Regions from separate parts of the Promicromonospora xylanilytica genome, predicted to be linked through region 1. Evidence: riboswitches for the same ligand, from Rfam matches in the RefSeq annotation. Region 1 holds a riboswitch; each other region holds the start of a gene.
The links. Region 1 has a riboswitch for cyclic di-AMP ahead of ACYVK7_RS04930 (C40 family peptidase). Riboswitches for the same ligand answer to the same signal wherever they lie in the genome.
Positions count from the first base shown of each region.

Region 1 (6,853 bases):
GTCCTGGCAGTGCTTGTTGACCACCAGGACCGGGCACGCCGAGTGGTGGAGCACGGCCTGGCTCGTGGAGCCGAGCAGCAGCCCGCGGAACCCTCCGCGACCCCGCGAGCCCACCACGATCAGGTCCGACGCCGTGGAGAACTCGGTCAGCAGCTCCGCGCCGGTACCGTCCAGCACGATCCGCCGGATGCGCAGCCCGGGGTTCTCCGCCTCGTACCGGTCGACCAGGACGTCCATGCCGGCCCCGATGTCGGCCAGCACCTGCTCACGGTCGATGCTCGACGGCAGCCACGCCAGCATGCCGGTGTTGCCGACGGGCACGCCCGTGACGGCCGTCAGCTCCGCACCCCAGGCGTTGGCCTGCACGATCGCGTGCTGCAGTGCTCGCTCGGCCTGCGGTGACCCGTCCACGCCGACGACGATGCGGCGCACCTCCCGGATCTCGGCGGCCCCGGGTGCGACGGCCGTCGGCGCGGCCTCGGATCCCGTACCCGGCACGCTCCACGAGACGCCACGGTTGGCCTCGGCGCGCAGCGGGACCACGACGACCGGGCACTGCGCGTGGGCGGGCAGTGCGGACGACACCGTACCCAGCAGCCGCTCGGTGAAACCGCCTCGGCCGCGCGTGCCGACGACGGCCAGCCCGTAGTCCGCGGACAGCTCCACGAGCACGCCCGCTGCGTCACCGGTGGCGACTTCCGTGGTGGCGCGCACCCCGGCGTCGGCCACGCGGGCCTCCGCCTCGACGAGGACCGATTTGGCGCCCTCCTGGATGGTCGTGTCGTCCAGAGCGGCGTAGCCGCCGTCGAGCGAGGCTGCCGTGAACGACGGCAGCGAATAACTGCACACGATGTGCAGCGACCAGCCCACGCGGTGCGCGTAGGCGGTCGCCCAGTCCAGCGCGTGCAGACTAGCGGCTGATCCGTCCACACCGACCAGTACGACCTCGGATCGCGTCATCGCCAGCCCTTTCTTCGGCAGTGCACCATTGCACTGACAAACCTACCGGCGGCGCGCGCGTTATGGGTAACCGGTGGCAAAAAGTCTGCAGGAAGAAGGCAAAGCAGAGCGCCTGCCCGGTCACCGGGCAGGCGCTCTGCTGTGCGGTACTTCGAGGCTGCGGTCAGCCCATGCGGATGAACGTGGGGTTCGACTGCCAGATGGTGCGGAAGTCGACCACGGTGCCCGGCTTGGACGCGTCGATCATGGTGTTGCCACCGGCGTAGATCGAGACGTGCCCGGGGGTCCACATCAGGTCGCCCGGCTGAGCCTCGGACGCCGGCACCTGCGTGCCGTAGCCGGGCTGCGCGGAGGACGAGTGCGGGAGGCTGATCCCGAGCTGTCCGTAGACGTACGCGGTGAAGCCGGAGCAGTCGAAGCCGCTCGGCGAGGAGCCGCCGGAGACGTAGGGCACGCCGATGTAACGGCTCGCGATGGAGATCACGGAGTTGCCGATCGCCGACGCGGGAACGTCCACCGAGCTGGCGGTGGCGGTGGCGGCAGCGGCCTCTGCGGCCTCCGCTGCCTCGGCGGCGGCTGCCTCGGCGGCCTCCGCTGCCTCAGCGGCGGCGAGCTCTGCCTGGTAGTCCTCGTTCTCCGCGGCGGAGACCACGGAGACCGCGGCCTTCTCGACGTTGAGCTCCGCGTCGGGGGCGACGGTCACGACCGGTGCGTTGGTCAGCGCCTCGCGAGCCTGCGACGACAGTGCGTTGAGGTCGACCGAGTTCATCTTCGCGTGGCCGGCCTCGACGGGTGCGGCCTGTGCGGCCATCGCGCCGCCGAAGGTCGAGACCAGCAGGGCGCCACCGGCGGCGGCAACCGCGGTACGGCGACCGACTGCGGCGTTCTGTGCGAACTCAGTGAGGGGGGTTACTGGTCGTCGCGCAGCCCGATGACGAGCGCGAGTCGTACGTGCAGTCACGTATTACCTCTCCTTGTACGCCTTCGAGGTCAGCTGTCGGGTTCGGGTGGGAGAAATCACCCGGCCGTGTGCTCCCGAAGGAGTACCCGGCTTCACCCCGAGGACGCACCCTGGCGCCCGTTGGTGGGTCCCCCGCCTCTGTCATGCGGTCGTCTTGGGACCTCGGCCGGTGACAGAGTTCGGCGTCCGTCCGAGGACCCCCACGAAATAAACTCCGTGGGAGCGGTCTGAACGTACCGGACCTCTCCGCCGATGTCACGTTCCGGCAACGAATGCCATGACGTGTCGGACCTGCGGCATCGCGTTCCCGACAAATCGGGCGGCCCTCGGGTGCCCGAGGGCCCCGTCCCCAGGCCGGGCGGTCCGGCCCGTCTCCGCGCCCGGCCGCGCCTCAGGCCGTCGCGACGAAGAGGTGCTTGGCCAGGTCTTCCCCGAGCTCGAGCGCGGTGCCCGCGCCGTCGACGGTCACCGTGTAGGTCCCGTCGGTGTGTTCGGCGGTGATCCGGGAGCCCGGCACCAGGCCGGCGTCGGACAGGCGGGCCAGCAGCTCGACGTCCGTCTGCAGCGGCTCGGCGATGCGGGTGAGGGACGCCGCGAGCGGCTCGCCCTTGACGCCCTTCTTCGCCGCCGCCTCGAAGGCGGACGGTAGGGAGATCACGCCGGTCAGGAACGGCACGTCGGTGTATTCCTCGCCGAGCTCCGCGAGGCCGGGGATCGGGTTGCCGTAGGGGTCGTGGTGCGGGTGGTCGAGCAGGCCCACCAGGCGCTTCTCCACGAGGTCGCTCATGACGTGCTCCCAGCGGCAGGCCTCGACGTGCACGTGCTCCCAGTCGAGCTTGATGACGTCCGTCAGCAGACGCTCGGCGAGACGGTGCTTGCGCATCACGCGCATCGCCTTGTCCTGGCCCAGCTCGGTGAGCTCGAGATGCCGGTCGCCCGTCACGACCACCAGCCCGTCACGCTCCATGCGCGCGACGGTCTGCGACACCGTCGGGCCGGAATGCCCCAGGCGTTCCGCGATGCGCGCGCGGAGGGGCGTGATGCCCTCCTCGTCGAGCTCGTAGATCGTCTTGAGGTACATCTCGGTGGTGTCGATCAGATCCGTCACGTCAGCTCCCGTCATGCGCACAGCCGCCCAGTCGCCCTGGACACGTGCGGCCCGGGCGTCGGCCCAGGTTCTAGTCTAGTTCTGTGCCACTGACTATCCCGACACATCTGCTGCCCACCGACGGCCGTTTCGGCTCCGGCCCCTCCAAGGTGCGCCCGGGACAGGTCGATCATCTCGTGGCGAACGCGCACGTGCTCGGTACGTCACACCGGCGGGCACCGGTGAAGGACCTGGTGCACCGCATCCGTGAGGGTGTCACGGAGCTGCTGGGCGCGCCCGACGGGTACGAGGTGGCGCTCGGCAACGGCGGCGCGACGGCCTTCTGGGACGTCGCGACCCTGTGCCTCGTGGAGCGCAAGGCCCAGCACGCGGCCTTCGGCGAGTTCGGCGGCAAGTTCGCCACCGCCACGTCACGCGCCCCGTTCCTCGAACCCTCGCACGTGATCTCGGCGGAGCCGGGCTCGGTGGCGTACCTCCAGCCCGCCGACGACATCGACACGTACGCCACCCCGCACAACGAGACCTCCACGGGAGCGGTGGCCCCGGTGCTGCGCCCCACGGGTAGCGGCGGCGCCATCGTGCTCACGGACGCCACCTCCGGCGCGGGCGCGCTGCCCGTGGACCTCCACCAGACCGATGCCTACTACTTCGCGCCGCAGAAGGTGTTCGCGGCCGACGGCGGGCTGTGGCTGGCGGTCCTCTCCCCCGCCGCCGTCGAACGTGCCGCGCGGATCGAGGGGTCGGGGCGCTGGGTGCCCGAGTTCCTCTCGCTGACGACGGCCGTCGCGAACTCCCGCCAGGACCAGACGCTCAACACACCCGCCGTCGCGACGCTGCTCCTGCTGGCCGACCAGGTCGAGTGGCTGCTCGCCCAGGGCGGGCTCGAGTGGTCGGTGAAGCGCAGCGCGACATCGGCCGAGATCCTTTACTCCTGGGCCGATGCCCGCGACTGGGCGACACCGTTCGTCGCACGCCCGGAGGAGCGCTCTCCGGTGGTCGGCACCATCGACATCGCCCCGGAGATCGACGTCACGCGCCTGCTCGACGACCTGCGCGCCAACGGGGTGCAGGACGTGTTCGCGTACCGGAAGCTCGGCCGCAACCAGCTCCGCGTCGGGATGTACCCGGCCGTCGACCCCGACGACGTCGCGGCGCTCACCGCGTGCGTCGACTACCTGGTCGAAACCGTTTGACCAGCATGATCACGTCCGCAATACCCCTTCGACGGCGAGTTCTGGCTATTGTCCGCGGTACAGGGACTCTGTAACGTTTCCGCAACAGAGGGAACCATTCGAGGGGCTGTTCAAACACCATGCCAGTGATCGACCACTTCACTTTCGGGATCGTGACGCCGTTGCTGGCGTACGCGATCTCGTGTACCGGCGCTGCGACGGGCCTCGCGTGCACGTCCCGAGCCCGAGCAGCTTCGGGCGGCACGCGCGCGGCGTGGCTCGTGTTCGGCGCCATCGCCCTCGGGGGCACCGGCATCTGGGTGATGCACTTCGTCGCCATGCTGGGTTTCTCCGCTTCCGGAGTGACCATCCGGTACGACGTCCCCCAGACCCTGCTGAGCGCGGCGATCGCCATCGTCGTGGTCGGCGCGGGCCTGTTCATCACGGAGCTGGGCAAGCGCAAGCTGCCCGCGATGCTCGTCGGTGGTGCCCTCGCGGGCGCCGGCGTCGCCGCCATGCACTACATGGGCATGGAAGCGATGGAGATGTCGGCGGAGGTCGTCTACAACCCGGTCTACGTCGTCGCCTCGATCGTCATCGCGATCGTCGCGGCCACGGCCGCACTGTGGTGCACCGTGCACATCCGCGGCACGCTCGCCACGATCGTGGCCACCCTGGTGATGGGGCTTGCCGTGACCGGCATGCACTACACCGGTATGGCCGGGGTCTCCGTGATCAACCCGATCGAGAGCGTTCCCGCCGGCGCCTCGACGATGCAGCTGCTCGTGCCGCTCGTCATGACGGTGAGCGTCGTGACGTTCCTGCTCATCCTCGGGATCGGCCTCTGGCCCACCGAGGACGAGCTGCGCACGCAGGCCGAGTTCGAGAACCGGCTCAAGGCCCACAGCGAGCAGGCCCAGCAGTTCGAGAAGGCTCCGCAGGAACCGCGGCCCGGCCCCGCGCAGTTCGCGCAGACGCACCGCGCGCACTGACTCGCATCACATAGCGGCCCCGGAGCGCCCGTCCCTCTCGTGGGGGCGGGCGCTCCTTCGTGTGACCACACCCACGTACCGTTAGCAAGGCTAATGATCTAGACTGGGATGGTGTCGAGCTCCCGCAGATCCAGCCGAAGCCCGGCCACCGTCGGGGGCGACCTGCGTGTCGCCCTGACCCGCGTCTCCCGCCGCCTGCGCGCCGAGCGCGGCGAGGCCGACCTCCCCGAGGGCCAGTTCGGGATCCTGACAGTGCTGCACAAGCACGGCGAGATGTCCCCCGGTTCCCTCGCTGAGCACGAACGCGTCCGGCCGCCGTCGATGACCCGGGCCGTGAACACCCTGACGGAGCTGGGCCTCGTCGAGAAGGTCGAGCACGCGACCGACCGCCGTCAGGTGGTCGTCCGGCTCACCGCGGCGGGCGCCCGCGAGGTCGCCGAGACCAGGCGTCGCCGTGACGCCTGGCTCACCAAGCAGCTGTCCACCCTGACCGGAGAGGAGAGAGAGATCCTTGCAGGAGCCAGCGAGCTCCTGATCCGGATCGCCGCTCGATGAGCGCCACTTTCGCCAGCCTGAAGTACCGCAACTATCGCCTCTGGTTCGCCAGCGCTCTCGTCGCCAACATCGGCACCTGGATGCAGCGCGTCGCCCAGGACTGGGTCGTACTGACCCTTCTCACGAACAACTCCGGCGTCGCCGTGGGTATCGTCACCGCCCTCCAGTTCATCCCCCACATCTTCCTGTCCGCCTGGGCAGGGCTCCTCGCTGATCGCCTCGACCGTCGCAAGCTCCTGATGTTCACGCAGGGCGGCATGGGCTTGCTGGGCCTCGGGCTCGGTGTGCTGGTGCTGTCCGGCGCGGCCGAGCTGTGGCACGTCTACGGGTTCGCCACCCTTCTGGGTGTGGTGAGCGCCATCGACGGGCCGGTACGCCAGACCTTCGTGGCTCAGCTGGTGCCGACCGCGCGGCTGGCCAACGCCGTCGGGCTCAACTCGACGAACTTCAACGCCGCTCGGCTCATCGGCCCTGGCGTGGCGGGCCTGCTCATCGCCGCCGTCGGCAGCGGGTGGGTGTTCATCATCAACGGCATCGCGTTCGGCGCCGTCATCATCTCGCTCGCCCGGATGCGCGACCTCCGCCCCCTGCCCGTCGCCTCGCGCGCCAAGGGGCAGATCCGTGAGGGTCTCGCCTACATCCGCGGCCGCAGCGACATCGTCGTGATCATGGTCGTCATGGGCGTGGTCTCGACCTTCGGGCTGAACTTCCAGCTGACGTCCGCCATGATGGCGCGCGTCGAGTTCGGCCGGGGCGCCAGCGAGTACGGCATCCTCGGGTCGGTGCTGGCCATCGGGTCGCTCGCCGGCGCGCTCCTGGCGGCCCGGCGCGAACGGCCGCGGGTGCGGCTCGTGCTCGGTGCCGCGTTCGCGTTCGCGATCTCGATGGGCGTTCAGGCGGTCATGCCGACCTACCTCGGGTACCTGCTGATGTGCATCCCCGTCGGCTTCGCGTCCCTGACCATGCTGACGTCGGCGAACGCCGCGATCCAGCTGTCCGTGGCCCCGGAGCTGCGCGGCCGCGTCATGTCGATCTACGTGATGGTGCTGCTCGGCACCACGCCCCTCGGCTCCCCGGTGGTGGGCTGGATCGGCGAGGAGTTCGG
Region 1 is NZ_BAAGRP010000003.1:279,858-286,710, reverse strand. Features, by position in the region: gene ACYVK7_RS04935 (universal stress protein) at 1-960, opposite strand, end outside; gene ACYVK7_RS04930 (C40 family peptidase) at 1,124-1,771, opposite strand; cyclic di-AMP (ydaO/yuaA leader) riboswitch at 1,924-2,099, opposite strand; gene ACYVK7_RS04925 (metal-dependent transcriptional regulator) at 2,313-3,029, opposite strand; gene serC (phosphoserine transaminase) at 3,113-4,222, shown strand; gene ACYVK7_RS04915 (MHYT domain-containing protein) at 4,342-5,193, shown strand; gene ACYVK7_RS04910 (MarR family winged helix-turn-helix transcriptional regulator) at 5,305-5,748, shown strand; gene ACYVK7_RS04905 (MFS transporter) at 5,745-6,853, shown strand, end outside.

Region 2 (8,016 bases), on a different contig from region 1:
GTATCGCCCGCCGCGATGAGGAAGTTCCTGGCGCGGGTGCTGCGCCTCGTCCCCCCGCCTGGGCCAAGTCCGCACGGGTCCGGATCCCTACCGGCCCGGCTGCCTGCCGGGGCCACCGACGCCCTGCGCCGCACGGTGCATCGAACCGTGCACGACGTGGACGGGCTGATCGAGGCCGGACGGTTCAATGTCGCCGTCGCCCGGCTGATGGGCCTGGTGGGCGAGGTGCGACGGGCAGTCTCGGACGGCGGAACGGACGCCGCGGCCCACCGGGAGGCCGTCGCCGCCGTCGCCGTGCTGCTGAGCCTGTTCGCCCCGGGTACCGCACAGGACCTGTGGGAGCGGCTGGGCCGCACCACCCAGGTCGCGGCGCAGCCGTGGCCGGCCGTGGATCCCGCGCTGCTGGTGACTGCCGAGGTCGAGGCGGTGGTCCTGGTGGACGGCAAGGTACGTGACCGGCTGTCGGTACCCGCCGACGTCGTGGCGGCGGACCTGGAGCGAGCCGCCCTGGAGCGGCCGGCCGTCGGGCGAGCTCTGGGCGGCCGGACGGTACGGCGGGTGGTCGTCCGCCCGCCGCACCTGGTCAACGTCGTGCCGGGCTAGGCGGTCGAGCCGGTCTCGGCGCCGTCGTCCCTGTCCAGCTTCGCGCGCAGGGAGCGGAGCTCGGTGAGGATCTCCCGGTTCTGCGCGGCCAGGGCGTCGAGCCGCGCGTCTTTCTGCTCGTCGTCCTTGCGCTCCTCCTCGGAGATCTCCTCCATGCCGTTGACGATGACGGCGATGAACAGGTTCAGCACCGCGAAGCTGACCACCAGGATGTAGAGCACGAAGAAGATCCACGCGGAGGGGTGCTCCTCCATCACTGCCCGGGCGATGTCCGGCCACGCCTCGCCCGTCATGGCCTGGAAGAGCGTGAACAGGGACGTGCCGAGGTGCCCGAAGAACTCCGGGGCCGTCTTGCCGAACAGCCCGGTGGCTATCACCGCCGACACGTACATGACCAGCACCAGGAGCGCGCCCACCGCCCCCATGCCGGGCACGGCCCGCAGCAGCCCGTCGACCACACGGCGCAGCGACGGCACCACGGTGATCACCCGCAGCACCCGGAGCACCCGCAGGGCGCGCAGGGCGGAGAGGGACTCGCTGGCCGGGAGCAGCGCGATGCCGACCACGGCCACGTCGAACAGGTTCCACGGGTCACGGAAGAACCCTCGGCCGTTGGCGACGATCCGCAGCAGCAGCTCCACCACGAAGAAGCCGAGCATGGTGTGGTCGATCACGATCAGGACGCTGAGCGCGGTTCCGTCCACCATGGTCTCCGCACCGAGGACCAGGGCGTTCGCCAGGATCACCACGAGCACGGCGTTGACGAACCATCTCTGGTCGAGGAAGGCACGCAGCCGCCCCCGCCAGGTGCGCGGTTCGATCCGTGGCTCGGCGGGTGTGCCGATCGCCTTGTTCATCCGGTCTCCCTTGCTGTCCCCGTGCCCGGAGTCCTTGCTCCGGCCTTGCCTCAGGCCCTTGCCCGGGCGAACTGTAGCGCGACGATGCCGCCGCGATCTGCTGGGCGCAATGTCCCGATATGGGACTGATTCGGCGGGTCCGGTGGCACGTCGGTCCAATCAGTGCTGAGGTAGTGCGCAAGCAAGCCAACCACTCTGGAGGAAACACGCCATGGGTTTCTTTGCCTTTCTCATCCTCGGGCTGATCGCCGGCGTGATCGCCCGCATCGTCATCCCGGGCAAGCAGCCGGGTGGCTTCTGGCTCACCCTGCTCCTCGGTGTGCTCGGCGCCATGCTCGGTGGCTGGCTGGGCGGCCTCATCTTCAACGTCAGCATGGACGCGTTCTGGTCCTGGCAGAGCTGGCTGTTCGCGGTGATCGGCGCGATCATCGTGATCCTGATCGTCCAGGCGATCTTCGGCCGCAAGAAGGCTTGACCGCAGCATCCCGCGGCCGTGCCGTCACCGTCGTCCTCCTGACGTCGTTGGTCGGCGCGGCCGCGGTGTCGTGTACGGCAGGTGACGCACCGTCGCCGTCGTCCACGCCGGGCCCGGTGCCCAGCGATGTCGCGGCCCACCTCAGCGTCGAGGTGGGCCAGGGGCGCACGCAGTACGCGGACCGCGAGATCCTCCTCGAGGTCACCAACGGCTCGGACCGGACGATGACGCTCCTGTCCGGTGCCCTGCACGCCGACGGTTTCGGCCCGTCGCACCTGACCAAGGATCGTCCCCGGGCCTTGCGACCTGGCGCCACTCGCGACGTCTACCTGGGCCTGGGCGAGGCGCGGTGCGCCGGTACCCCGGCAGGGCCGGCCGCGCCGACGCCGGACACCGCGCCGTCGGCCGTGATCACGCTGGCTCTGGGCGAGGGGGACGGGCAGGGGCCGGCCACCGAGATCACCGTCGACGAGGTGACCGATCCCTCCGGCCATCTCGCCCGCACCCACGCGGTCGACTGTGCCCAGGCTGCCGTGGCGGCCGGCGTGCGCCTCGCCGTCGCGGCCGGCCTGCCGGTCGAGACGCGCGACGGCGAGCCGACGGCGCTGGTGACCGTCCGGGTCGAGCCGGTCGACGGCGGGCCGGAGGTCACGATCGACCGCATCACCGAGACCACGCTCATGGCGAACCCCGCCCGCGGCGACAGCTCTGGCTGGGCCGGCATTGACCTGGCGGGACAGCACTCCGGCGAGATCACTCTTCCGGTGGTCCCGGCTCGCTGCGACGCCCACGCCGTCGGGGAGGACAAGCGCGGGACGTTCCTGCCTGTGGAGGCGAGCGTCGACGGCACCGCGCAGCACGTGTTCTACCTCCCGATGCCCGACGCCGCGCGCGCCGCCCTGTACGACTTCATCGGGGACAGCTGCGGCTGGCCCGGCTGATAGCCGTCAGCCGATGATCGGGGCGCTCTCCGGCAGCCGGTACAGCCGGGTGCGGGCGCGCAGGGCCAGCGCGGTGCCGAGGGTGATCGGGCCGAGCCGCCCGATGAACATGAGCAGCACCAGCACCACCTGGTGATACCAGGCGAGCTGCGCGGTGATCCCGGTGGACAGGCCGGTGGTGGTGAACGCGGACGTCACCTCGAACAGGATCTGGTCCACCGTGAACGGCGAGAGCGCCGTTATCCACAGGGTGGGGAGAACCACGATGGCCACCGCCAGCAGAGCGAGGGTGAGGGCCTGGCGCTGGGTGGCCGGAGAGATGCGACGGTCGAAGACCGTGGCGTCCGGGTCGCCGCGCAGCTCGGACCAGATCACCACGGCGAGCACCGCGAACGTCGTCACCTTGATGCCGCCGCCCGTTCCACCGGAACCCGCGCCGATGAACATGAGGATGATCGTGCCGAGCCAGGTCTCCGTGTGCATCTCGCCGGTGCTCACGGAGTTGAACCCGGCCGTGCGGGCCTGCGTGGACTGCGTGAAGGACGCCAGGATCCTGCCGGCGGGGTCGAGCCCGCCCATGGTGGCGGGGTTGTCCCACTCGGCCACGAGGAAGAACATGGTGCCGCCCGCCAGCAGCAACCCGGTCATCAGCAGCGTGATCTTCGTGTGGACGCTCCAGCGCGACGGGCGCACCCGGTCGCGCAGCACCTCGAGGACCACGGGGAGGCCGAGCCCGCCCACGATCGTGGCGAGGCAGATCGGCAGGACGATCCACGGGTCGGCCACGAAGTCCATGAGCGACAGTGAGAACAGGGCGAAGCCCGCGTTGTTGTACCCGGAGACGGCATGGAACACGCCGTTCCACAGCGCCCGGCCGAGGGGCTCGTCGTAGGCGACCGCGAAGCGCAGCGTCAGGACCGTCGCCACGGCGGCCTCGACGACGAACGCGATGATGACGACACGCACCAGCGTCCGGCGCACGTCACCGAGGCTCACGCTGCGGGTCGACGCCGCGGCGACCAGCCGAGAGCTCAGGTCCAGGCGCCGCGAGACCAGCACGCCCAGCAGCGAGGCGACGGTCATCACGCCGAGGCCACCGAGCTGGATGAGCACGAGGATCACCGCCTCGCCGAACCCGGACCAGAAGACCGGCGTGTCCGTGACGACCAGCCCCGTGACGCACACGGCCGACGTGGCGGTGAACAGCGCCTCCATGAACGTGGCCGACTCACCGGTCGCCGCGACCGGCAGCAGCAGGAGCAGGGTGCCCACGGCGATGGCACCGACGAATCCGCCGATCACGAGCTGGCCGGGCCGACGGCGCAGCGCCGCACCTCGCCCACCCGCACGACCCGCGGGGCTGCTGAACCGCATCCGGCTACCGTCGGCTTTCGTTCGACCTGGTGGCACTCGCCCACCGGCGCCGACTGGCGCCCGACGGTTACGCTAGCCGGTCATCGGCGTGGGGGAACGCGGAAGGCGTCGCCTCCGGCGTCGGGCGGAACCCGGCGCGGAGGCGACGCCTCGCGGTGCACTGCTGGCTCAGACGGCTCAGACGACGCGGATGAACGTCGGGCTGTTCTGCCACATCTCGGTGTAGCGCACCGGCATGCCGGCGGCCCAGGCCTCGATGATCATGCCGTCGCCCGCGTAGAGGGACACGTGGCCGGGCGTCCAGACGATGTCGCCCGGCTCCGGGTAGGTCACCTGGTAGCCGGAGCTGAGCAGTGCGCCGGACGAGTGCGGAAGGCTGACGCCGAGCTGCGCGTACGTGTACTGGATCAGGCCCGAGCAGTCCATGCCCTCGGCCGGCGAGGCGCCGCCCAGCACGTAGGTGATGCCGAGGTAGTTGAACGCGACGTTGACGGCCTGCTGGCCGACCGGGATCGGGTCCGGTGCGTCGACGGAGACGACGGCGGGGCCTTCGCCCTCCTCGCCGCCCTTCTCACCGTCGGCCGCCGAGGACGCGCCCAGTGTTTCCATCTCGATCGGCATCTTCGCGTCGGCGGGGACGGTCACGGTGGGGGCGTTCACGACGGCCTGCTTGGCCACGGTGGTGAGGGAGTTGAGGTCGACCGAGTTGAGCTTCGCGGTCTTCACCTCGGTCTTGAGGTTCATCGCGGGGGCCGCGTGGGCCGTCGTCGCGATGGTCGAGATCAGAACGCCACCAGCGGCTGCGGCGATGGCCCCACGGCGGGCGACGGTGCCTGCGTTCTCCGTGGCGGTACGAGCGAGGATGGTCAGCGGTGTCATGGCCGGCCGGCTGTCACGATGCCGGCCGCGAATGGAGTTCGTCACCTAATGTCTCCTGTACCGCCTGCGAGGTCAGCTGTCGGGTTCGGGTAGGAGTACACACCCGGCCGCACGGCTACTGGGGGGTTCCGTCCGGCTTCACCCCGAGGACGACGATGTCGCTGTCGCCCGGGAAGTGGGTCCCCCGCTCCTGTCTCGAACGTCTGGTCATGAGCCGGTGACAGGATTCGGCGTCCGGCTCACGGCTCCACCGTTGCGGGGGAGCAGAAGTCAAAGTACACACCTTCACGGAAAAAGTCACGATCGGGTTACGCATTACGGTCTGACCCCACGAAGACGCAGATTTACGGCGTTCCGGTCTTCAGCGGTTATGACCGACATCACATACATCCGCTACCGTTCGGCGGCATGGCCGAAAGCGCGAACCGCATCTCCGCCTGGTGGGTGCCGCTCATCAGTGCCGTCGCCTGGTGGATCTGCGGATTCCTGCCTTGGCTCCTTCAGGCGTCATACGAGGTCACAGGCATTTCGGAAGCGTCGACCGCGGGCGGTGCGGGCTTTGTGCCGCTCCCGTTCACCGCCGACGAGCCGCTGGTCGGACTGGTCATCATGGCGCTGATCGGGGGCCTGCTCGGCGGTGTCACGGCGGGCATGCCGGCGTCGGCCGGGAAGGGTGCCGGTGCTGCGGTCACCGGCACGCTGCTGTCCATGGCGGCCACGTGCGGCATCTCCTGGTGGCTCGCGATGCAGGGCAGCGTGCCCGGTGACGCCGCGCCCCTCGGGATGCTCGTGATCACCGTCGTCGCGGGAACCTTCGGCCTGGGCGCCGGCCTCCTGACGGCCCTGGGGCCCGCGCCCCTGCGCGGCGTCGCGCTCGCTCTGCCCGTGGTGCTGCTCGACGGCTGGCTCTGGGGGCTCCTCCCCGGCCACGAGGTGTCCCCCCACGGCACGTGGTGGCTCTTCGCGGTGGCGCTCGGGATCGCGTTCGGTCTCGCCGTGGACAGCAAGCCCATCGAGCTGCTGGGTTGGCTCCCTGCCGCGGGCGTCGTCTGGATCCTGCAGGCCGCCGGCCCGGCCCTCCTGGCGGTGCAGGAGAACCTCTGGCCCGGCTCCGCCCTCACCGAGGACCCGCTGTCAGCGGCGCGCATCATCGGCGACGAGCTCGCCTCCGCGGCCGTCGTGTCCGACGGGCACCAGCTCGGCGCCTGGGTGGTCGCGCTCCTGCTCGGCGCGGCGATCGCGGCCCTCCGACTCTCCCGTGAGGCGACGGGCGAGGGCGAGCTCTCCGAGGCCTGGGCCTGAGAACCGGCAGTCCGAGCCACTACTGATTGCGATTGTGTAAATTTCACCCGCTCCAGGGCTTCTGCTCTGTTCTACGGCTGTCCGGTACCCCTAGGTTTGGCCCGGTTCGGGGGCAAACCGCCCCTGTGCGAACAATGGGGGCTTATATGAGCAGGATGTCAGTCGTCGGCGTCGCCACGTCAGCGGTGCTCGCCGTGGCGGCGCTCGTCGCGGTGGCGCCGGGCGCGCAGGCAGCGACCAGCGATCCCCTCCGGGACAAGCAGTGGGGCCTGGACCAGATCAACGCCGAGGCCGCCTGGTCGGCGGGCACCGGCGAAGGTGCGGTGGTGGCGGTGGTCGACACGGGCGTCGACTTCGACCAGCCCGACCTGGCGGGCCAGCTCCTGCCCGGCGCCACGTTCGCCGGCTGCGCGGACGTCCGCCCGTGCGGCGAGGGGGACTTCCGTGGCCCGGACGGCAGGAACGACGGGGACGAGCACGGCACGCACGTCGCGGGCATCGTGGCCGCGGCGGCGGACAACGGCATCGGTGTCGCTGGCGTGGCACCGGGAGCGAAGGTGCTTCCGGTCAAGGTTCTGGAGGCGGGCACCGGCTCGTCGCAGGACATCGCCGACGGCATCCGCTGGGCGGCGGACAACGGCGCCGACGTCATCAACCTCTCGCTCGGCACGGCGCCGGGCGGGCAGCTGCTGACGATCATCGGCGTCGACACCCTGATGCGCGACGCCATCGCGTACGCCCGCTCTCAGGGCGTGCTCACGGTCGCCGCGGCCGGCAACTCGTCGACGCCGCTGTGCAGCGACCCGGCGTTCACCAGCGTCGCCATCTGTGTCGGGGCCACCGACTCGGCGGGTGTCCACTCCTACTACTCGGAGCTACCGATCAAGCTCGACCTGAAGAGCGTCTCGGCGCCCGGGGGCTCGGGAGGTCTGAACGGGTGCGACGGCGACGTCTGGTCCACCGTGCCCGTTGGTACCGGGTCGGAGACCTGCGCGGGCGGCAGCTACGACTCCTACGCGGGCACGTCGATGGCGACACCGCACGTGGCAGGTGTCGCGGCGCTGCTCTACGGGCAGGGCCGGACCATGGACGAGGTCGAGAGCGCGATCCTGTACACCTCGCGTGACCCGCTGCTGGGCCTCGTCGGCGTGTGGACGCCGCTGTACGGGTACGGCATCGTCGACGCGGCGGCGGCCGTCGCCTACTGACCGAACCTGTCGAGGTAGTCGTCTGGCGAGGTAGTCAGGTGGCGAAGTAGTACTACTTCGCCACCTGACTACCTCGCCGCCTGACTACCTCGACAGGGTTGGGCGTCAGTACGGGCGGATGTAGACCGCGTAGTCCTGCCACTGGGCGGTGTGGCGCACCGGCGTGCCGTAGTTGGCGGCCTCGACCACCATGCCGTCGCCCGCGTAGAGGGAGACGTGGCCCTGGGTCCACACGATGTCGCCGGGCATCGGCGACGAGACCTGGTAGCCGGAGGCCACCATGGACGACGACGAGTGCGGCAGGTCGACGCCGAGCTGGGCGTACACGTACTTGATCAGGCCCGAGCAGTCGAAGCCCGTGCCAGGGGACTCGCCGC
Region 2 is NZ_BAAGRP010000001.1:411,337-419,352, reverse strand. Features, by position in the region: gene ACYVK7_RS01810 (class I tRNA ligase family protein) at 1-603, shown strand, start outside; gene ACYVK7_RS01805 (ion transporter) at 600-1,460, opposite strand; gene ACYVK7_RS01800 (GlsB/YeaQ/YmgE family stress response membrane protein) at 1,672-1,935, shown strand; gene ACYVK7_RS01795 (hypothetical protein) at 1,932-2,876, shown strand; gene ACYVK7_RS01790 (TrkH family potassium uptake protein) at 2,883-4,250, opposite strand; gene ACYVK7_RS01785 (C40 family peptidase) at 4,428-5,174, opposite strand; cyclic di-AMP (ydaO/yuaA leader) riboswitch at 5,176-5,372, opposite strand; gene ACYVK7_RS01780 (hypothetical protein) at 5,538-6,431, shown strand; gene ACYVK7_RS01775 (S8 family serine peptidase) at 6,578-7,639, shown strand; gene ACYVK7_RS01770 (C40 family peptidase) at 7,745-8,016, opposite strand, start outside.
Region 2: another riboswitch for cyclic di-AMP. It lies ahead of ACYVK7_RS01785 (C40 family peptidase); the one in region 1 lies ahead of ACYVK7_RS04930 (C40 family peptidase).

Region 3 (8,016 bases), on a different contig from region 1:
ACGCGGCGTCCGCGATCGGCGCGAGGTCGCGCGGCGTGCCCTCACGGACCAGCTCGACGGTGGTGCCGAGGGCCTGCGCCGTCCGGACCAGCCCGTCGAGCGCGCCGAGGCCCGGCGGCGGGGCGTCGTGCGCGTCCTCGTTCCCCACCGAGCCCTGTGGCTCCCTGAGCACGCCGACGATCAGGCGGAGGCTGTCGAGCGTCTCCTTGCCCTGGCCCCGGATCCACGCGGTGCCCTTCTTGGCGGCGACCGGGTCGCTGTCGATCTGCCGCTCGACGGCCGCCGCCTGCACGACCAGGCCGGACAGGTGGTGCGCCGCGACGTCGTGCAGCTCCCTGGCCATCCGGGACCGTTCCGCGACGATGGCGGCCTCCGTGGTCGCCTCCTGCGCCCGGATCAGCTCGACCGCCCGGAGCCGGACCAGCTCGACGTAGCGACGGCGCGTCGCCACCGCGCCGCCGACCAGCGCACCGGACAGGTAGACAAGCGCGCCCTCCATCAGGTGGTACCCGGCCGCGACCAGCACGTCGTCGCCGGCGACCAGGCTGCGCACGACAGCGGCCAGCACGCCGACCGGGACCGCCGCGCCCGTGACCAGCAGGGCGCGGCGGGGCGGCATCAGCGTGCCGATGGTGAAGGCGATGATGAACTGGGGTATGCCGCCGATCGACAGGTTGGGCGGCGTCCCGGCGATGACGACCACCTGGCAGGCCACGACCAGTCCGAGACAGAGGAGCGGCCGCACCCTGCGCAGGGCGAGCACCATCGCCTGGAGGCACGAGCCGCTGACCAGCGCGGCAGTCTGCGCGACTCCCGTGGACATGTCCATGACGGGGAGCACCTCGAGGAACAGCACGGCTACCAGGCCGGCCGTCACGAGGGTCACGACGCCCGCGAAGACCACGTCCTGCGCCAGCGGGGTGGTCACGCCCAGCCGGGCGAGCAGCGTGTCGAGCCGGCTCGTGCGTGGCGCGATGGGCAGGTCGTGCGGCACCGTGGGGCCGTCCGTCGTGGGCATCGTCAGTACGATACCGACGGCGCGAGCAGACGGAACTCGAAGGAGAACCAGGCGACGCCCACCAGGGCGAGCACCACGAGCGCCAGGCCGAGCACCCGGCGCCAGCCGTGCCGGTGCCGCACGGCGCCGACGAGCTGCAGCACCGCGGGGACGATCGCCAGCACACCGAGACCCTGGACCACCTGGAGCTGCCGCAGCGAGAACTCGGAGACGTCCTCGAGGCTCATCACCGTCATGACGGTGATCGTCCAGCCGGCGAGCGCCAGCACGGCGGAGACCACGCCGACGTTCGCGAGGATCCTGGTCACGCGTCCCGTACCCGCGGGGAGGGACCGGTGCCGCACCCGGCGGACGATCGCTCCGACGGGCCACGCGATCGCGGCGACGAGCAGGATCAGCGCGGACGCCCCGAGCACGGGGAGCACCACGGCCTGCGCCCGCTCGGGCTGGGCGGGCAGGAGGGCGAAGGCGCCCTCGAAGCCGATCGCCTCGACCTCGCCGTCGGCGACGCGCATCGCGAGGGTGCGCTGGCCGTCGACCTCGCGCCACACCCAGGGCTCCACCTCCTCGTACAGGGCGGGGGCCGCGCTGCCGGGGCCCGGCGTGAACAGCAGGCGGCCGTCCTCGCGGGCGGTGACCTGCGTGGCGCTGAAGGCGTCGAGGGCCGCGAGGAACGTGCTCTGCATACCGCGGGAGGAGACGTAGGAGCCCTCGGCGGCAGCGGCGTGCTGCGTGGTGGTCGCCTGGTCGACGGTGCTGGGCGCCGGCGCGGAGCCCGCCGGGAAGTAGCGGTCGGTGAAGCCCTGCAGGACGGACTCACGCAGCGCGAGCGTCGCGTAGCCGGTGTTCCCGGTGCTGTTGAGGGAGACGAAGATGCCCGTGCGCTCCTCGGGGTAGATCTGCAGGTGCGAGTGGAAGTAGTTGGTGTCGCCGCCGTGGCCGAGGATCCGGCGTCCGTTGCGGCTCTCGTCGAAGAACCCGAGCGCCATCCGCGGCGCCGCCGCGAGGTCGCCCAGGGAGCTCTCGTCGAGCGCCGGGGCGTGCATGAGGTCGAGCGTCTCGGGCTCCAGCAGCGTGCCCGCGCCGGGCTCACCGAGCTGGGCCAGCATGAAGCGCGCCATGTCGGGTGCCGACGAGGTGAGCGAGCCGGCGGGCGCCGTGCCGACGATCTCGAACGGCCCGGGGGCCCCACCCGCCGTGTCGTAGCCCTGGGAGATCCGGTCGCTCAGCTCGTCCGGCAGCGGCTGGGCGAACGTCGACGACGTCATCCCGGCGGGCTCGAAGATGTTGCGCTCGACGTACTCCTCGAACGGCACGCCGCTGACGTGCTCGACGATGTAGCCGACCAGCGCGTTGCCGTAGTTGGAGTAACCGGGCACGGTACCCGGCTCGTAGACCTGCTCCGGCGGGTCGGTGGCGAGCACGTCGCGGAGCACCGGCGAGATGTCGCCCGAGCCGATCAGGCCCGCGATGCGCTCCTCGAAGCCCGCGGTGTGGGTGAGCAGGTGCCGGAGCGTGATGGGCTCGTCGAACGTGCGGGGCACCTCGATGTCGAGATATTCGCTGATGTCGGTGTCCAGGTCGACGTCGCCGCTCTCGACGAGCTGCATCGCGGCGGTGGCGGTGAACAGCTTCGACACGGAGCCCGGCCGGAACAGCGTGTTCTCCGCGTCGATCGGGACGGCCTCGTTGCCCGCCGTGCCGGTGTCCGCGTGGCCGTAGCCGCGCGTGGTGACCACCTTGCCGTCGTCGACCACCGTGACGACGCCGCCCGCGATGCCCGCGCTCTCCAGCGCGGCGGGCAGCAGACCGTCCAGCCAGGCGTCGACGTCGGCCTGCTCGAGGGTGTGCTCACCGGCAGGGGCGGAGATCGGCGGGGGCGGCGTCGGCTCGACGGCGGCCGCGGCCGACGCGGTGCTCGGCGCCGCGGCGGCGCTCGGGGCCCCCGCCGCGAGGGTCACGGCGAGCATGCCCAGCGTCGCGAGCGCCGCGAGGCCTCGTCGGCCGTGCTGCCTCAGGTGGCTCGGCCGGCGCTCGGGGCGCTCGGCAGGGGTGTGGTCCAGGAACGGGGACATCGTGGCGCTCCTCGCGCTCGGCAGGTGTTCGGGCTGGTCCGGAGCCTTTCTTCCGGACGACCCCAGCCTGTCGGGATGCCCGCCGAGCCACATCGCCCGCGAGCACGCACTTCACCTCCGACCTTTGGCGGAGGCACACTCACCTCGCGGAGGAGCGTGCGTGCTCAGTGCGCCGAGTAGCCGCCGTCGACCAGGTGGTAGCTGCCGGAGATGAAGGACGCCTCGTCGCTGAGGAGGAAGAGCGTCAGCGCGGCGACCTCCTTGTCGGTCCCGAGCCGCTTGGTCGCGTGCTCGCTCTCGAGCGCGGCCAGCGCCTCCTCGCTCAGCGACGACCGCACGAGCGGGGTGTCGATGAAGCCCGGACCCACGGCGTTGGTCCGCACGCCCTGCTCGGTGTACTCGAGCGCGGCCACCTTGGTCAGCCCGACCAGCGCGTGCTTGCTGGTCACGTAGGCCGCGTTCTCCGCGATGCCCACCGAGCCGAGCACGGAGGCCATGTTCACGACGGCGCCGCCGCCTGCCGCCACCATGGCCGGGAGCTGATAGCGCAGGCCGTAGAAGACGCCGTCCAGGTCGACCGCGCGGACCCGGTCCCACGCCTCGATGTCGTAGTCGCCGATCTTGGCGGGCGGCGCGCCGATGCCCGCGTTGTTCACGGCGAGGTGCAGCGCCCCGTACCGCTCGACCGCGAGGTCCACCGCGGCGCGTGAGTCGTCTGCCCGTGCCGTGTTCTGCTCCAACGGCACCGCCGTGCCACCCGCGGCCGTGATCTCGTCGACCACCTGCTGCGCGCTGTCGAGCTTGATGTCGGTGACCACCACGGAGGCGCCCTCCGCGGCGAGCTGCCGCGAGATCTCGGCACCGATGCCGCTGCCGCCGCCCGTGACGATCGCCGTCCTGCCCTCGAACCTGCTCCCCGTCGCCATGCTGTTCTCCCCTCGCCGCCGTGGCCGACAGCGCTCGCCGTCCCCTCAGTTCTAACCCGCGGCGGGCCGGGTCACCTGCGGAGCCCGGCCGTGCCGCGACGATCGACGGTGCCCGGGTGGTCCGGCTGCACACCCCGGAGGCGGGCGACGTGGTCCTGGCTGTCGCCGGCGGCGCGCTCGGCGAGCGGGACCTGGTCCCGATCCGCGACGTCGTCAGCGGCGTCGCCCGTTCCGCCCCTGGGCGGCCTGCGTAGGCGGGGCGGGCCCTCTGTGACCCAGGTCACATCGGGGTCCGGTCACACGGCTCGAGGCTCGGGAGTCGAGCCTTCGTGCGGCACACCGCACGTCACCACTCCCCGTGACTCCCGTGAAGGAATCATCATGACCTCAGCTCTCGAGACCCTCCGCCGCGACTTCGGCGGCGACATCATCGAACCTGGCGGCGCCGGGTACGAGGCGGCCGGCCGCACCAAGCTGGCCGCCGGCAGCCCTGCCTACGTGCTGCGCCCCCGGACCGTCGCAGACGTACGGGCGGCCGTCGGGTTCGCGGCCGGCTCGGGCCTCGCACTCTCCGTGCGGGGCGGGGGACACAGCTTCCCCGGGCTCGGCACCAACGACGGCGGTGTCGTGATCGACCTCGGCGAGCTCGCGGAGGTCGAGCTCGTCGACGCCGACCGGCACCTCGTCCGGATCGGCGGCGGCGCGACGTGGGGCCAGGTCGCCACCGCCCTGGCCCCGCACGGCCTGGCGATCTCCTCGGGCGACACCAGGAGCGTCGGCGTCGGCGGGCTGACGCTCAGCGGCGGCATCGGGTGGAAGGTCCGCAAGTACGGCCTGGCGATGGACAACGTGGTCGGCGCAGAGGTGGTCACTGCCGACGGGTCCGTGGTGCGCGCCGGCGACAAGGAGAACCCCGAGCTGTTCTGGGCGATCCGCGGTGGCGGCGGCAACCTCGGGATCGTGACCGCCTTCGAGTTCGTGGCGCACCCGACCACGGAGGTCTTCTCCGGCAAGATCACGTTCCCGGCCGCCGAGGCCGTCGGGGTGCTCCAGGGCTGGGCCGAGCACGCCCGCACGGCACCGGAGGAGCTCACCTCCGTCGCGAACCTGGCCAACCCGTTCGCCGGCGGTCACGAGGCCCCGGTCGAGATCCACGTCGTGGTCGACGGGGACGACCCGGAGCTCGCGGCCCGCGTGCTCGACCCGATCCGCCGGCTCGGCACGGTCCTCGAGGACGACGTCGCGCTGGTCGCCTACGCGGACGTGCTCGTGGAGGGCGCCGCGCTGCCGCCCGGCATCCAGCTGCTCGCCCACGACGGGTTCGTGAACCGGGCGTCGGTGCCGGACGTGCTGCAGGTCCTCGCCGAGGTCGGCACGTCGCCCGGCTCGCCGTCGATCGCCGTCCGGAGCCTGGGCGGTGCGGTCTCCCGGGTCGCCGACGACGCCACCGCGTACGCGCACCGACAGGCGGAGCTGCTGGTCGCCACGATCGCCGGCGGTCCGGCGCCGGTCGTCGAGGCCGCACGCCCCGGACTGGCCGCGATGTGGGACAAGCTGGCCCCGCACCTCAGCGGCGCGTACGCCAACTTTCTGCTCTCGACCAGCGAGGACGACGTGGCGGCGGTCTATCCCGCGCCCACGTACGCGCGGCTGGCGGCGATCAAGCGGCAGTACGACCCGAAGAACCTGTTTGCCCACAACCACAACGTCCGGCCGCAGTAGACAAGGGTCACGGCGTAACCCCAGGTGAGATGGCATCGGCCAGCGTGCGAAGTGACTTATCGCACGTTGGCTAACCGGGTCAAGTAGGACATTCGTCCACTCGTCGACCGTGATGCGATTGTGACTTTCGGGTCGCCTGGGGTTAACGTCGCCCGGTTCGTGGAACGCCACGAGCACTCGAGGCGGACGCCGAGCCCTGTCACCGCCTCGAGGCTGTACCGACCGAATGACAGGGACGGGGGAACCAGGTAGGCGGGCACCACCCGGTGCCCTTGGGGTGAAGCCGCACCAGCAGCACGCGGCCGGGTCATTCTCCGATCCGAATCCGACAGCTCACCTCGCAGGCGTCCGGAGAACCGATCGTGACCTCTCGCATGCCCGGGCGCCATCGTGCTGCCCGCAGACCCATCACTCCGCTGACCCCGATCTCCCGCGCCGCCGCGCGGGGCATCTCCACCGTCGCCCGTCGTGGCGCGGTCGTCGCAGCCGGATCCGGCCTGGTCGTCACCCTCCTGAGCGTCCCCGCCGACGCCGCACCGGTGGCCGACCACGGCACGTCCACGGCCGAGCAGGACACCCTGACGACCGCGGCCGCACAGACCGAGACGCTGCAGGCCGGGGCCGCCGAGGCCGTGACCGTGTCGGCCGCAGCCACCGCACCGGCCGTCCAGGTCGCGGCGGACAGCAAGTTCGCCCTGGAGACCGGGACCATCAAGGTGACCCCGGCCCCCGAGCCGGAGCCCGTACCCGAGCCCGAGCCCGAGCCGGTCGTCGAGGAGGCGGTCGAGGCCGCCGAGCCCGTCGAGGAGCCGGCCCCCGAGCCGGTCGAGGAAGTCGTCGAGGAGGCCGTCCCGGCCGCCGCCAACGACATCGTCTCGATCGCCCGCCAGTACATCGGCGTGCCGTACGTCTGGGCCGGTTCGACGCCCGCGGGGTTCGACTGCTCCGGCTTCACGGCGTACGTCTACGCCCAGATCGGCGTCACGCTGCCGCACTCCTCGTCCGCGCAGCGCTACGCGGGCACCGAGGTCTCGGCCGCCGAGGCACAGCCGGGCGACCTCATCTGGAGCCCCGGCCACATCGCCATCTACGCGGGCGGCGACATGCAGATCGAGGCGCCGGTCCCCGGCCAGACGGTGCACGAGTCGCAGATCTGGCAGGACAACCCGGTCTTCATCCGCGTCGGCTGACGCACGGCTCGGCCGGGCGCGCAGCTCGGCCGACACGTCCACGAGGGCCCGCACCACACGGTGCGGGCCCTCGTGCGTTCCGGGGCCGAGTGGCATGATCACCGCCATGAGCGTCCCCACGGCGGTCGAGAGCAACGCCCTGAACACCATCGACGAGTCCGAGCGGCGCGGGTCGCCACGCAGCCTCTTCTGGCCGTGGTTCGGGGCCAACGTGTCGGTACTGGGACTCGGCTACGGCTCCTACCTGCTCGGGTTCGGTGTCTCGTTCTGGCAGGCGACCGTGGTCGGGGCGATCGGCATCGTGGTGTCGTTCCTGTTCTGCGGGTTCATCTCGCTGGCCGGCAAGCGCGGGTCGGCCCCCACCATGGTGCTGTCGCGCGCGGCGTTCGGGGTGCGTGGCAACACGCTGCCCTCCCTCCTGTCGTGGATCCTCACCGTCGGCTGGGAGACCGTGCTGGTAGCGCTGGCCACGCTCGCGACGTCGACGGTGCTCGGCACGCTCGGCTGGGGCGGCGGAACCGTCACCAAGGTCGTGGCCCTCGTGGTGGTGGCGGCGGTCGTGGTGGCGGCGGGCGTCTTCGGGTTCGACCTGGTGATGCGGCTGCAGGTGATCATCACGGTGCTCACGGCGGTGCTCACCGTCGTGTACATCGTGCTCGTCGCCGACCACGTGGACTGGGCGGCGGTCGCCGCGATCCCCGCCGGCGGCGCGCCGCAGGTGATCGGCGGGCTCGTCTTCATGATGACCGGGTTCGGCCTGGGCTGGGTCAACATGGCCGCCGACTACTCGCGCTACCTGCCCCGCTCCGCCTCCGGACCCCGCATCGTCGGCTGGACCACCCTCGGTGCGTCCCTGGCACCCGTGGTCCTGCTCGTCTTCGGCCTGCTGCTCGCCGGCTCCGACCCCGATCTGAACGAGGCGATCGGCGCGGACCCCATCGGCGCCCTGTCCACGCTGCTGCCCACGTGGTTCCTCATCCCGTTCGTCGTGGTGGCCCTCGCCGGGCTGGTCGGCGGTGCGGCGCTCGACATCTACTCCTCCGGCCTCGCCCTGCTGTCCCTCGGGCTGCCCGCGCCGCGCTGGG
Region 3 is NZ_BAAGRP010000072.1:12,954-20,969, reverse strand. Features, by position in the region: gene ACYVK7_RS21550 (sensor histidine kinase) at 1-1,018, opposite strand, end outside; gene ACYVK7_RS21545 (serine hydrolase domain-containing protein) at 1,021-3,093, opposite strand; gene ACYVK7_RS21540 (SDR family NAD(P)-dependent oxidoreductase) at 3,258-4,019, opposite strand; gene ACYVK7_RS21535 (hypothetical protein) at 4,136-4,273, shown strand; gene ACYVK7_RS21530 (FAD-binding oxidoreductase) at 4,401-5,741, shown strand; cyclic di-AMP (ydaO/yuaA leader) riboswitch at 5,948-6,102, shown strand; gene ACYVK7_RS21525 (C40 family peptidase) at 6,104-6,931, shown strand; gene ACYVK7_RS21520 (purine-cytosine permease family protein) at 7,038-8,016, shown strand, end outside.
Region 3: another riboswitch for cyclic di-AMP. It lies ahead of ACYVK7_RS21525 (C40 family peptidase); the one in region 1 lies ahead of ACYVK7_RS04930 (C40 family peptidase).

Region 4 (8,016 bases), on a different contig from region 1:
GTCGGGCGGCGAGCGCCGCCGACTCCTGGTCGCCCGCGCGCTGCTGAGTCCTGCACGGGTCCTACTCGTGGACGAGCCCGCCGAGCACCTCGACGGGGAGACCGCGGACGCCCTGGTGCGTGCCGTCGCGGCGCACGCGCGCGGGACCGGCCGGGCGGTGCTGCTGGCGACCCACCGGCTGACCCCGCTGGCGGTGGCGGACGAGGTGCTGCTGCTGACTCACGACGCCTCGACCGCCCCGGCCCGGGTCGGATCCCGAGGCCCCCACCCCGACCTCCTGACAAGCAACCCGACCTACGCCTGGTCCACCACCCAGGAGACCCCGATCAGTTGAGCACAGCAGTTCCTGCCCATTGGCCGCCCGCCGCGGCAGGAACTGCTGTGGTCAACTCGACAGCACCGACATGGCCGCCGCTCGGCCCGGGATGCCGCTCACGCCACCGCCGCGGCGGGCGCCCGCACCCGCGAGCAGGACCCGCGGGTGCTCGGTCTCGACGCCCCAGCGCCCCGCGTCGGCACCGTCCTCCGCGAAGGGCCAGCTCAGGTCGCGGTGGAAGATGTGGCCGCCCGGCAGCCCGACGTCGCCCTCCAGGTCGACGGGGGTGCGCACCTCCAGGCAGGGTGCTCCGTCGGCGTCCAGGGCGAGCACGTCCTCGACGGGCTCCGCCAGCACGGAGTTCAGGGACGCGAGCGTGGCCCGCAGCGCCCGGTCGCGGGCGCCGTCGGGGTCCGCGCGGAAGAGGCGCGCCGGCATGTGCAGCCCGAACAGGGTGATGGTCTGGGCATGCGTCGACGCGAGCGACGGCCCGAGGATGCTCCGGTCGGTCAGGGTGTGGCAGTAGATCTCGCTCGGCGGCAGGTCAGGGATGCGTCCGGCGGCGGCCTGCGCGTGCGCGGTCTGGAGCTGGGTCAGGGACTCGTTGACGTGCAGGGTCCCGCTGAACGCGGCGACGGGGTCGACGTCGTCCCGCAGCCGGGGCAGCCGGGTGAGCAACATGTTCACCTTGAGCTGCGCGCCCTCGGGGCCGGGCTCCGGCGCCTCGCCGCCCAGCAGGCGCTCCAGCTCGGCCGGGGCGCATCCCGCGAGCACGTGCCCGGCGGTCGCGCCGCGGACCCGCCCGTCGGCATCGGTCCAGGTGACGTCGGCGCCCGACGCGCCGGGGTCCACGGCGGTGACGGTCGCCGAGGTGACGATCTCGGCACCGGCCGCCACGGCGGCGTCGCGCAGGGCGCCGGAGACCGCGCCCATGCCGCCCACCGGCACGTCCCAGTCGCCGGTCCCGTTACCGATGACGTGGTAGAGGAAGCAGCGGTTCTGCCGCAGGGACGGCTCGTCGACGTCGGCGAACGTGCCGATCAGGCCGTCGGTGGCCGCGACGCCGCGCACCACGTCGTGCGCGAACGTGCCGCGCAGCGCCGCTCCGAGGGGCTCCTCGAAGAGGGCGCGCCAGGCCTCCTCCCCCACGCCGTCGACCACCCGGTCCCGCACCTCCGCGCGCGGGAGCAGCGGCTCGGTGAGCGTCGGGGCGAGACGCCGGGCCACCTCGGCGGTCATGGTGTAGAAGCGCACCCAGGCCTCGAAGTCGTCGTCCGCGCCGGTGAGGCGGCGGAACGAGGCGCGCGTGGCGGCGTCGTCCTGACCGTCGACGAGCAGGCCGCCCTCGGCCACCGGCGTGTAGGAGGACCAGCGCCTGCGCCTCAGCGTGACAGGGAGGCCGAGCTCCTCGACCACCCGGCGCGGGAGCAGCGACACGAGGTAGGAGTATCGCGAGAGCCGCGCGTCCACTCCGGTAAAGGGCCGGGCGGAGACGGCGGCGCCGCCCACATGGTCCGCTCGTTCGAGGACCAGGACGGAGCGGCCGCCACGTGCCGCGTAGGCCGCCGCGGTGAGTCCGTTGTGACCTGCGCCGACGACGACGACGTCGTACCGGGAACGCGTGGAGTCAGGCATGCCCGTCATAGTCGCATGGGGCACTGATTACCAGCGAGGTTCCATCACAAGTTGGTATGTGACCTAATCGTGACAATCGCGCGAGGGGCGGGTACGGTCATGTCACCTCGCCAGCAACGGTGAGGTCCTGGTCCGGACGCCGAGCCCTGTCACCGGATCTGAGCAGCTACGACGTGACAGGGGCGGGGGAACCAGGTAAGCCGGGCACGCGAGTGTCCTTGGGGTGAAGCCTCCTTGTGAGGCCGGGTGATCGCTCTCCCCATCCGAACCCGACAGCTCACTTCGTAGGCGTCCGAGGAGATCACTGGTGACCGTACTCACCGACCGCACCCACGACTGGGCGGACGACCAGGCAAACCGTTCCAGCAGCCGGGGCAGGCACCGCGCCGACGGCCCCGCACTCACCCCCTTCACCGCACTGACCCAGACCGCCGCAGAGAATGCCGCCCGTACCGGCGCCATCGCGGTCGTCACGTCCGGCATGCTGGCGTCGGTCTTCACCCAGACCGCCCACACCGCGCCCGCCGAGACGCACACCCAGACCACGCTCGCCGGGGCGACCCCGGTCAGCAACACGGTCGACTCCACGACGCGGGCCGGCTTCGCCGAGAACCTGGTCACCAAGGTCAAGGTCACGCAGGACGCGGACTTCTGGGCCGAGCGCGGACGCGTGTCGGTGACCCCGTACGCCGAGACCGAGGCCGGCATCGCCGAGGCCAAGGCGAAGGCAGAGGCCGAGGCAAAGGCCAAGGCGGAAGCCGAGGCCAGGGCGAAGGCTGAGGCCGAGGCAGCTGCCGCAGCGGAGGCCGAGGCCGCCGCAGCCGCGGAGGCGGAAGCCGCCGCAGCCGAGACCGCGGCCGCCGTCGAGACCGCCGTCGCGGACACCTCCGGCCTCGGCCAGCAGGCCGTCAACCTGGCCCTCGAGTACGTGGGCGTGCCCTACGTGTGGGGCGGAGCCTCCCCCAGCGGCTTCGACTGCTCCGGGCTCATCCAGTACGTGTACGGCCAGCTCGGCATCAGCCTCCCGCACAGCTCGAGCTCGATGTCGACCGTCGGGTACCAGGTCTCCGCCGCCGAGGCGCAGCCGGGCGACATCGTGTGGACGCCCGGCCACGTCGCCCTCTACGCGGGCAACGGCATGGTCGTGGAGGCCCAGCAGCAGGGCACTCCCGTGCAGTACGGCGAGATGTGGCAGGACAACGCGGTGTTCATCCGCGTGACGGGCTGACGACTTCTCGCGTCGCTCTCCGGATCGACCACGGGGTGTGTGCCGCCGGACCTCCGGTGGGACGCACCCCGTGGTCGTGGACCGGTCGGGTAACGTCCCGGACGTGAAGATCCTCGTACCGGACGTACCCTTCGACATCGACTTCCCGCCCCTCCTGCCCGACGCCGGGGCCTCCTTCGCGCCCGGCGGCGCCGACGTCGTCGCCACGTACGCGATGAACGACCCGGTCCCGGAGGAGCACGCGGACGCCGAGGTGCTGGTCACCTGGTCCAACCCGCCCAAGGTGCTCGCCGACACCGCCCGCCGGCTCACCGGCCTGCGCTGGGTGCAGACCCTCTCGGCCGGCCCGGACGTCGCGCTGCGGTCCGGGTTCGGCCCCGACGTCGTCATCTCCTCCGGCCAGTCCCTGCACGACGACACCGTCACCGAGCACGCCCTCACGCTCGTCCTCGCGTCCGTCCGGCGCATCGACGCGGCTCTGGCCGCGCAGCGCGAGCACCACTGGGCCAAGGAGATCACCTTCGCCCAGGCGGACCCGGTCACCGGCCGCGAGTACACGCTCGACGGCGCACGCGTGACCATCTGGGGCTTCGGGTCGATCGCCCTGCGACTGGCCCCGCTGCTGACCGCGCTCGGCGCGCGGGTCACGGGTGTCGCCACGCGTGCGGGCGAACGCGGCGGCTACCCGGTGGTCGGCACCGACGGGCTGGACGCGCTGCTGGCCGAGACCGACGTGCTCATCTCGCTCCTGCCCGCCGCCCCCGCCACCCACCACGTCCTCGGCGAACGCCTGCTCGGCCTGCTGCCGCCGTCCGCGCGGTTCGTCAACGTCGGCCGGGGAGCGACCGTCGACGAGGCGGCCCTCGCGGACGCCCTGCGGTCAGGGCGCCTGGCCGGTGCGGCGCTGGACGTCACGGAGACCGAGCCGCTGCCCGCGGAATCCCCGCTCTGGGACGTCCCGAACCTGATTCTCACGCCGCACGTGGCGGGCGGCCGGCCGCGCGGCGCGGCGCGGTTCCTCGCGGAGCAGCTCACGGCCTGGCGCGCCGGCGGAGACCTCCGGAACGTGGCGCCGCGCTGACCCTCCGTCGAGTGCTACGGGGTTCGGGGACGCGGGGGCCGCTGGCAGACCGGACAGCTGAACGAGGACCGGTTCATGAACGCGTCGCGGCGCACCAGCGCGCCGCAGCGCCGACAGGGCTCGTCCTCGCGTCCGTACACCGCGAGCGAGCGGTCGAAGTACCCGGACTGCCCGTTCACGTTGACGTACAGCTCGTCGAAGCTCGTGCCGCCCTGGGCGAGTGCCTCACGCATGACCTCGGCCGCCGAGTCGAGCACGCGGCGCACGTCGGCGGCCCGCAGCTTGTCGGTCTGCCGGGCCCAGTGCATCTGTGCCCGCCACAGTGCCTCGTCGGCGTAGATGTTGCCCACGCCGGACACGACGGTCTGGTCGAGCAGGGCCCGCTTCACCTGGGTCCGGCGCCGGCGAACCCGCCGGATCAGGTCGTCCAGGTCGAGCCCGGGGTCCAGCAGGTCACGGGCGATGTGTGCGACCGGCTCCGGCAGCAGGGGCAGGCCGGAGCCGTGCCCGGCCGGTATGCCCCCCGCCACCGGCACCAGGTCCTGGACGCTCAGGTGCCCGAACGTCCGCTGGTCCACGAAGTCGAGGTAGCGCGCCCCGCTGGGGGCACCGGTCAGGTGCAGGCGGACGCGCAGGTGCGGGTGCCGCCAGTCGTCGGCCGCCACGGACGGCTCGTCGCCGAGCACGGCGCTCACGGCGGGTCCGGGTTCCGGACGGGCACCGCGCACGAGCAGCTGACCCGACATACCGAGGTGCGCGAGGAGGGCCGCGGTGGGGTCCGGCGCGGCCGGCGCCGACGTCGGCCCTGCTGGTTCGGCCAGCGGCAGCCAGAGGAACTTGCCCCGGCGGACCGCCGCCTCCAGCCGCCGGCCGGTGAGCTGGTCCCTGAAGGAGCCCGGGCCGCCGTCGTGCCGGCGGACGCTGTACTCGCGGAACACCTCGACGTCGCGCACGACCGCGCCGACCACGAGGCGGTCGAGACCGTCCCGGACGGTCTCGACCTCGGGAAGCTCAGGCACCGGTGGCCGGCGCCTTGCTCTCGACTCCGCCGGCGGACGGCTCGTCGCTCGCCGGCTTGGGCAGCGGGAACTTCTCCAGCAGAGCCCGGTAGGTCTCCTCGGCAGCGCCCTGCTCGGCGTGCTTCTTCGCACTGCCGGAACCGGAGCCGTAGGTGACGCCGTCGATCACGACGGTCGAGTGGAAGACGCGCGCGTGCTCCGGCCCCTCGAACGTGGCGATGTAGTCGGGCGCCCCCAGACCGCGCTCGGCCGAGGCCTCCTGCAGCGACGTCTTCCAGTCGAGCCCCGCGCCAAGGCCCGCTGCGACGTCCAACGTCGAGTCGACGAGCCGGTGCACCAGCTCCCTCGACGTCTCCAGGCCGTGCGACAGGTAGGTGGCGCCGATGAGGGCCTCGACCGTGTCGGACAGGATCGAGTCCTTCTCGAACCCGCGTGTGCGGATCTCGCCCTTGCCGAGCAGCACGTACTTGCCCAGGCCGAGGGTGCGCGCGACGGCGGCGAGGGCGCGCTGCGACACCGTCGCGGCCCGCATGCGCGCCAGGTCACCCTCCGACAGGTCGGGGTGCCGCCGGAACAACGCCTCGGTGACCACCAGCCCCAGCACGGTGTCGCCCAGGAACTCCAGGCGCTCGTTGGTGGGGATACCGCCGGCCTCGTGCGCGAACGACCGGTGAGTCAGTGCCAGCACAAGAAGCTCGGGGTCCAGATGGACCCCGAGCTTCTCGAGCAGCGCGGTAGGTTCCGGCCTCGCCGGCGACGTCCCGCCCTTGGCCACGTCAGCCCGCGTGAACGGTCTTCAGGGCGTCGCGGTACGTGCGGCCCTTGTAGGTGCCGCACGTCGGGCACGCCGTGTGCGGCAGCTTGTTGCCCTGGCACTGCGGGCAGGTGGTGAGGGTCGCTGCGGTGGTCTTCCACTGCGAGCGACGCGCACGGGTGTTGCTGCGCGACATCTTGCGCTTCGGAACAGCCACGGCTAGCTCTCTTTCGTCTCGTCCGACACGCTCGTAGATTCGAGCATGCTCTGAAGCGCCGACCAACGAGGGTCGACTACGTCATGGTGATGACCGGGGTCGTCAGCCAGGCGCGCTCCGCACTCGGAGCACAGGCCCGGGCAGTCCTCCCGGCACAGCGGTTGAAATGGTAATGCAGTCACGACCGAATCCCGAAGCGCGGGCTCCAGGTCGGCCATGTCGTCGTCGTCCAGTACGGACTCCTCGTCCTCCACCTCGTCGTCCCCCGCCTTGGCCGACGCAGCGGCCTTCTCGGGGTAGGCGAACAGCTCCGTGACGTCGACCGTGAGCTCACGGGAGATGTCGTCGAGGCAGCGGCTGCACTCGCCCTTGGCCGTGCCGCGGACGGTACCGGAGACCAGTACGCCCTCGACCACGGACTCGAGCCGAAGATCCAGCTCGAGGTCGGAGCCCTCCGGGATACCGATCACAGCGGTACCGAGATCCGACGGCGCCTGCACGGTCGCGCTGTGCGTACGCATGGATCCGGCACGCCGAGACAGCTCGTGCACATCGAGCACGAGCGGCGAGTTCGGTTCGCGGGAAATAACAGACTCCGATGAAGGCAGTGGCAGTGCACTGTCCGGTGAGGACGGTGAAGGGGGGTGGCCCGGCGCGATACCTCACACCACGGGCCAAAAACCAATCCTACGACATGGATGGGGCCCTACGCGCGCCCGTGCGGGGTGACAGGCCTCACGAGGTGGCGGGCGGCTGACCCAGCGCGGAGCGCAACGCGGCCGTGACGCCCGCGGGAACCAGGTCGTCGACCGGTCCGCCGTGCCGCACGATGTCCTTCACCAGCGACGACGCGACGTGCGCGTGCCGCTGGTCACCGGGCAGAAAGATCGTCTCGACGCCGGAGAGATGCCGGTTCATGAGCGCCATCGGCTGCTCGGCGTCGAAGTCGCCGCCACCGCGCAGACCCTTCACGACCGCTACCGCCCCCACCTCCCGGCAGAAGTCCACCAGGAGCCCCGGCACGACGGCGACCCGCACCCTGGCCAGCTCCGGCGCGGTCTGGGCGCCGCTGAAGACGGCCGCGCGCACGAGCTCCGCCCGGGTCTCCAGATCGAGCAGGCCGGACTTGCCCGGGTTCTTGGCGATACCGACCACCACCTCGTCGAACATCGTGGCGGTCCGGCGCACGATGTCGAGGTGGCCGAGGGTGATGGGGTCGAACGATCCGGGGCAGACGGCGGTGGTCACGCGCTCACGCTATCCGACAGGGCCCGCGGCGGGCGGCTCCGTTTCGACCGGCTCCGTTTCGACCGGCTCCGCGTAGTAGACCGCCGTCTCTCCATAGTCCTTGCGCGCGAACGCGGCAAGGCCGGCCGGCCAGGCAGGCTCGGGCGTGCGGACGGAGCGCTCGACGACGACGACGGCGTCGTCGGCGAGGACACCCGGCGCCGTCAGGTGCGTCAGCACGGTCGCGAGCGCGTTCTCGTCGAGGTCGTAGGGCGGGTCGAGGAAGACGAGGTCGAGGGCCGCCGTCGGGCCGCTCGTCGTGGCGGAACCCGCACGCGGTCCGACTCCCGCGAGCGCCGCGGCGAACCGTTCGGCGGTCTCGGTGACGACACGCACCCCGGTCAGCCGGAGCCCGGCGACGTTCTTGCGCGCGACGTCGGCGGCCGGGCGTGCGCTGTCCACGAGGGTCACCGACACGGCTCCCCGGCTGGCGGCCTCGAGCCCGAGCGCGCCCGAGCCGGCGTAGAGGTCGAGCACGC
Region 4 is NZ_BAAGRP010000004.1:355,154-363,169, forward strand. Features, by position in the region: gene cydC (thiol reductant ABC exporter subunit CydC) at 1-334, shown strand, start outside; gene ACYVK7_RS06580 (phytoene desaturase family protein) at 386-1,960, opposite strand; cyclic di-AMP (ydaO/yuaA leader) riboswitch at 2,106-2,257, shown strand; gene ACYVK7_RS06585 (C40 family peptidase) at 2,259-3,179, shown strand; gene ACYVK7_RS06590 (NAD(P)-dependent oxidoreductase) at 3,283-4,260, shown strand; gene mutM (bifunctional DNA-formamidopyrimidine glycosylase/DNA-(apurinic or apyrimidinic site) lyase) at 4,275-5,279, opposite strand; gene rnc (ribonuclease III) at 5,272-6,054, opposite strand; gene rpmF (50S ribosomal protein L32) at 6,056-6,250, opposite strand; gene ACYVK7_RS06610 (YceD family protein) at 6,253-6,771, opposite strand; gene coaD (pantetheine-phosphate adenylyltransferase) at 6,986-7,498, opposite strand; gene rsmD (16S rRNA (guanine(966)-N(2))-methyltransferase RsmD) at 7,508-8,016, opposite strand, start outside.
Region 4: another riboswitch for cyclic di-AMP. It lies ahead of ACYVK7_RS06585 (C40 family peptidase); the one in region 1 lies ahead of ACYVK7_RS04930 (C40 family peptidase).